2 regions of the Paenibacillus sp. NPDC101420 genome follow, and region 1 is predicted to be linked to the other one. Evidence: a T-box and tRNA genes for the amino acid it is inferred to sense, from the RefSeq annotation. Region 1 holds a T-box; the other holds one or more tRNA genes.
What was found. A T-box is a leader RNA that pairs with one kind of tRNA and senses whether it is charged. The one in region 1 lies ahead of ACQKMP_RS20865 (arginine--tRNA ligase), so its partner is inferred to be a tRNA-Arg.
Positions count from the first base shown of each region.

Region 1 (3,113 bases):
CCAGTTGCTCCTGCTGCTCCAGTCGCTCCGTCTGCTCCCGTTGCTCCAGTTGCTCCGTCTGCTCCTGTTGCTCCAGTCGCTCCATCTGCTCCTGTTGCCCCAGTTACCCCTACCGTTGCTCCGAGTAATTCAGAATGGACTAGTCGGTGAGCACCCACAATTTGACCCACACTATTTTTTCCCCAGACTGAAATTTGAATTGGATCATCTACTAGGCTTATAGTCGTAAAAATAAATTCAAATGCATCAAAATCCGCATAATAATCTGTTGTTACAACTTGATCAGGCATAACATTAACAAGCTGACTAACATACATGGTTCTTGTCCCATTCATATAATATCCTTGAACGAGAACCGTAGAAGAAACAACGTCACTTCGGTTATCGATTTTGATCGTAACATGTTGAGTAGGTCGTATACCTCCCACCATGGTATTATCTATCGGCCCAGTAGATAAATAGCTCAATTCTCAACACTCCTTTAGATTATTCCTACATGTTTTTCCCACGCTACTAAACGATGAGGTTCTACTAATTCCCCTGAAGCCTGTTTTCCCCAGACCGAGATCCCTACCTCTGCTTCAACAACTTCTAATGTCGTAAACTCAAATTCAAATGCATCTAAATCTGCAAAATAGTTCCTAGTTAGAACTTGGTTAGGTGCGAGATTAATCATTTCATTCACATACATCGATCTTGACCCATTTAGCAAAAATCCCTGAATAACAAGATTATATGGATTAAGAGAATCACGATTAACTACTTTTACTGTTACGATTTGTGTCTGTCTGACCCCTAGAATTGGACTATTATCTATAGGTCCGGTTGAGAATAAAGCCATCTTTTTCACTCCTCTCTTCTGCTGCAGTTTGAAAAATAAAAAAACTATAAAACTAGTAACATGGTTCATAATTAATAGCTCTATATAGTAATATTCTGTATTCAAAGTTAATGTGTGGACATTTATGCAAAGGAATTGCCACTCAAAAAAAGACAACCTTCTATTCTTTGAATTTGTAATCTACTAATCGGACAATCTTAAACTCAAGCATTTTCTACGTTTTCTAACTAACACCCTATTGCTTTTTTCGAAATATTCGTTATACTGGTAAAAATTATTCAAGCATCGATGAGCGGGAGAGTAGTTAACGTGTTCTAGTCCTCAGCGAGCCGGGTAAGTGCAAGCCGGTACAGATCACCTAATGAAGCGCACCCGTGAGATGGACTTCTGAACCTAAGTAGGAAGTCCCGGCTAAAGACCGTTATCCTGTAAGGTGGCTAAACATCTGTTTAGCAACGAGAGTGGTACCGCGAGCGCTAAAGCCCTCGTCTCTTTTGAGACGAGGGCTTTTTTGTATTTTCAAAGGAGGGTATAAAATGTTAAGTCAAATCATCAAAAACAGCATTGAACAAAGTGTAAAAAAAGTATTCCACACCTTAGAAGTTGCCTACCCAAACGATGTTGCAATTCTGATCGAACAGCCAGCTAATCTAGAGCATGGTGATTATTCCTGCAATATTGCTATGCAGCTAGCCAAACTCCTGCGTAAATCCCCTCTCGTCATAGCAGAGTTAGTAAAAGCAGAAATTAAATTACAAGAGAGGTACACGGGTCTTTTACAAAGAGTCGAAGTAGCTGCTCCTGGATTTATTAATTTGTATATGGATTGGCAGGTGTGGGCTAAACATTCCTTTAATCTGCCTGACAGCACAAGGGAAAAGGTCATCATAGAGCACACTTCAATCAATCCAAATAAAGCTGCTCATGTAGGTCATCTGAGAAATGCTTGCATCGGCGATGCGCTGGTCAGAATCATGAAAAGAACCGGACATACCGTAGAGGTCCATAACTACGTGGATGATCTGGGCAACCAGCTGGCAGATACAGTCGTTGGTTTATTAAATGTACCTTTAGAAGGGGAACATCAACGCTTCGGTGATTATTGCTGGGATCTATATGCCAAAGTGAACAAAGAATATGCACGGAATCCAGAGATCACTCACAAGCGCACGGATATGCTGCATGCCCTTGAACAGGGTGATGGTAATGAGGCGTGGCTGGGCAACTTAGTCGCTGAACGTATTGTGAGAGAACATGTAGCGGAAATGAAGCGTTTTGGTATTCACTATGACCTGCTGGTGTGGGAGAGCAATATTTTAAAAGAGGGATTCTGGACAGCCGCATCTGAGCGATTGAAGCAAACGGCAGTTTTTGTACAGGAGACTGAAGGCAAACTTGCGGGCTGTTGGGTGCTAAAGCAAGGGACAGAGGTTAGCAGTGGAGCGGAGTCAGAGGATCATCAGATGGATAAGGTGCTTGTGCGTTCGAATGGGATCTTGACATATACAGCCAAAGACATTGCTTATCATCTCTGGAAATTCGGTCTACTATCCAAAGATTTCACCTACAGTGAATTCTCGTCTGGTTTATGGACCACAGGTTTAACTGGAACCCATGAGCCTTATGGACATGCCGACCGTGTTATTAACGTGATCGATTATAGACAGGAATATCCGCAACAAATGGTTAAGCAGGCTTTAGGAGCACTAGGATATAACGAGCAGGCTGAGAAGCTCCATCATGTAAGTTATGGCGTTGTTTCTCTTAGTCCGGCCTCTGCTGCTGAGCTGGGGATAGATACTTCAGAAGGAAAATCTTCTTATGCCATGTCCGGGCGCCAAGGAATCGGCGTTAAGGTGAGCGATTTAGTAAAGCTTATGGAACAGAACATAGAACATTCGCGCTCTGATAAAGAGGGTCTTTCCAGCCATATAATTGCAGCTGCTGCTATTCGTTATTATCTGCTGCGGTTTAACCTGGGAACGGAAATCGTGTTTGATTTCAAACAGGCTACCGAAATATCCGGTAATACCGGGGTTTATCTGATGTACACCTATGCCCGTGCCAGCAGTGTTTTGAGCAAATCTACAATCCCATTCAGCACAGATGGCTCAGAACTTCAATTTCCACTCGAAATGGAAAAAGCAGAGCTCGCTTTGCTGAGACAGCTTAGCCTCTGGCAGGAGACATTGTATTCTGCCAGCATAGAATTGACGCCGAATATACTCTGCACGTACGCGCATACCTTAGCCACACTTTTCAATAACTTCTA
Region 1 is NZ_JBNNSE010000005.1:110,743-113,855, forward strand. It holds gene ACQKMP_RS20855 (beta strand repeat-containing protein) at 1-467, opposite strand, end outside; gene ACQKMP_RS20860 (hypothetical protein) at 482-841, opposite strand; T-box leader at 1,121-1,337, shown strand; gene ACQKMP_RS20865 (arginine--tRNA ligase) at 1,378-3,113, shown strand, end outside.

Region 2 (3,113 bases), on a different contig from region 1:
AAAGTTATTTGGGAGGATTCAACGGATTGAATACGGAAAAGTATTTTTATCTGAAGGATGATCAGGTCGTTCTGTTCTTCCAATTGTATGAATACACAGCTTATGCTGCGGGGTTCCCCGAATACATCTTTACTTTCAAAGAACTGTTGCCGGAAGGCGGCAGCCCATTTGCTGCTGTAAAATAAATAGAACTGGACATCTCCCCCTTACCAGAATCACCTCGAATTCATATGCTAAATGGAGTAACTAGTTTATGAACGGGGGAGAGCTATGAGCTATCAATACACTGCAATTGGCGATTCCTTGACGACTGGATTTGGAGCTCTGCCAGGTAACGGTTTTGTACCGGTGTACCGTAGAATGGCGGAAGGGAGACTGCGTTCTAACGTAGCCTCCACGAATTTGGGCGTGAATGGATTGACTACTTCTGAATTGGAACAGCGGCTACGCGGAAGCTCTATGACTCGTGAAGCCATTCGAGCAGCGGATATTATCACTCTATCCATTGGTGGTAATGATTTAATCCATGCAGCGAAGGCTGCAGCTAGACAACCTGAAAATTTATCTAAAGAGCTGCGAAGATCATTGCAAGAGTGCAAACAGAATTTTGCTGCAATTATGAGTATCCTCTTCCAATTGAAGGCGGGAACGCGTAGACCTTATATCATTCGAATTGTGGGATTGTATAATCCCTATCCTCAGGTAGTAGGCGCTACAGAGTGGGTAAGGCAGTTTAACAGTTATGCCTCACAGTACAGTAGCCGGGTATGTGGATTTGCTTCTATTTATAGTGAGTTTGCAGGAAACGAGAGAGGGCTTTTATCAATTGACCACTTACATCCTAATGGTCGAGGCTACCGTGTGATTGCTGAGAAACTGGATGCGCTTGGTTATGGTGGTTTGTATTAATCGAGATTCGTATGAAGTAGTGGTCTGAAAAGTAAAGAGGCTGTGCACTAACCATCAAGTGGATAGGGCACAGCCTCTTTGTGTTGTTTTATAGCTTACACACCGCTAGGCAGTGTCTTCTCGATGACTTTATCAACGATACCGTAAGCTGCCGCATCTGCAGCAGTCATGAAGTAATCACGATCAGTGTCCTTCTCAATACGTTCTAGCGGTTGACCCGTACGTTCTGCAAGAATACGATTCAACTTATCACGCAATTTCAGGATACGACGGGCACGGATTTCAATATCCGTTGCTTGACCTTGAGCACCACCCAGAGGTTGGTGAATCATGATCTCACTGTTAGGCAGCGCGAAGCGTTTGCCTTTAGCGCCAGCGTTAAGTAGGAAAGCTCCCATAGAAGCTGCCATACCCACACAGATGGTGGAAACGTCCGGTTTAATGTACTGCATTGTATCAAAAATAGCCATACCTGCAGTAATGGAACCGCCGGGGCTATTCACATAAAGGTGAATGTCCTTCTCCGGATCTTCGGCAGCCAAGAACAGCATTTGTGCGATGATAGAATTGGCTACCACGTCATTAACCTCCGTTCCAAGGAAAATGATGCGGTCCTTCAGCAGGCGGGAATAGATGTCATAAGCGCGCTCACCGCGGTTGCTCTGTTCTACTACCATAGGAATATAACTCACGTGGAAAACCTCCTTGATATTGGTTCTTCAAATGTATTCATTTTTACTCTTGCCGTATTACCCACATGATAAACAAATTCAAACAAAAAGTCAAAGAAAGTCAAACTTATATTCAAAAAAAAGAGCCGACACGCGGCTCTTTGGTTAAGTAGTAGTATAGGCACTACTAAATTATGTACAAAAGTGAAATTAATGGCGCGCCCGCCAAGAATCGAACTTGGATCTCAGGCTTCGGAGGCCTACGTCATATCCATTGGACCACGGGCGCAACAAAAATGATTATAATACAATTTCTGTGCAATTGCAATGAATTAATAATACTGTACTCAGGCTCTATCCCTAGTCTTCAAGGTGGACAAGCGTACATTGTGTTTCACTTAGCTAAAGAATCTGGATTGTTAATGACAGGTTTTTTGGAGCTGAATCTCTTTCCCAATCCTATAAATGTATAAGAAGACAAGCGCTTGAGAATTCTACTCTCGGAAGACTTGCACTTCGAGCAATATTTGGTTAGAATATGAGTGGGACTTAAAAAGTTTACCCGGGACATTTTGAGACCATGAACAAGGGAATAGAGGAAGACGAAGTTGCAGGAGTGAAAGTATGCGTAATTTATTAGATATCCAAAAGCAGCTTCTGCCTGATCTCATGGAAACCCTTAAGAGACGGTACACGATTCTTCATCAGATCATGCTGTCCGATATAATTGGGCGCAGAACGCTTGCCGCTTCACTTGATATGACTGAGCGGGTACTGCGTGCCGAGACGGATCTTCTGAAATCGCAAGGGCTCATTGAGATCGAGAGCGTTGGCATGCGCATTAGCGCTGCTGGGCGTAGACTGCTTGATTTGCTAGAGCCGGTTGTTAAGAGCCTGTTTGGTCTGGATGAGCTGGAAGAGAAAATTCGGGCAACGTACGGTCTGGATAAAGTTATTGTGGTGCCGGGTGATTGTGAGTCATCGCCGTTCACCAAACGTGAGCTTGGCCGAGCGGGTGCAAAAGCGCTGCTCAGTGTACTTCGTACAGATGATATAGTTGCTGTCACAGGTGGATCAACGCTTGCCGATATGGCTGATCAACTGACACCGCCGTTATCCCTTTCCTATAAGAACGCTTGGTTTGTTCCGGCGCGTGGTGGATTAGGAGAGAGTATGGAGATTCAAGCCAATACGATTGCCTCAACAATGGCAAAACGGGTAGGAGCGAATTACCGGTTGCTGCATGTACCTGATTTACTTAGTGGGGATGCCTACCAGTCACTAGCACTTGACTCTAATATTGGAGAGATTGTACAAATCATCCGCAGTTCGCGTATTATTGTACATGGGATTGGGGATGCCATTGAAATGACTCGCCGCCGCAAGCTGGATGAGGCAACTGTCTCAGAAATCCAGGGTGAGGGAGCCGTGGCTGAATCCTTTGGGTATTACTTTAACGAAGATGGTCAGGTTGTCCATACGATGCTTACGATGGGACTACGTCTAGAAGATATTGTTCGGACGGAGACAGTC
Region 2 is NZ_JBNNSE010000004.1:37,979-41,091, forward strand. It holds gene ACQKMP_RS18110 (PdaC/SigV domain-containing protein) at 1-185, shown strand, start outside; gene ACQKMP_RS18115 (GDSL-type esterase/lipase family protein) at 271-909, shown strand; gene clpP (ATP-dependent Clp endopeptidase proteolytic subunit ClpP) at 1,005-1,601, opposite strand; tRNA gene ACQKMP_RS18125 (tRNA-Arg) at 1,795-1,869, opposite strand; gene ACQKMP_RS18130 (sugar-binding transcriptional regulator) at 2,205-3,113, shown strand, end outside.
Region 2: it encodes a tRNA-Arg, which carries the amino acid that the T-box ahead of ACQKMP_RS20865 (arginine--tRNA ligase) is inferred to sense. The anticodon was not compared.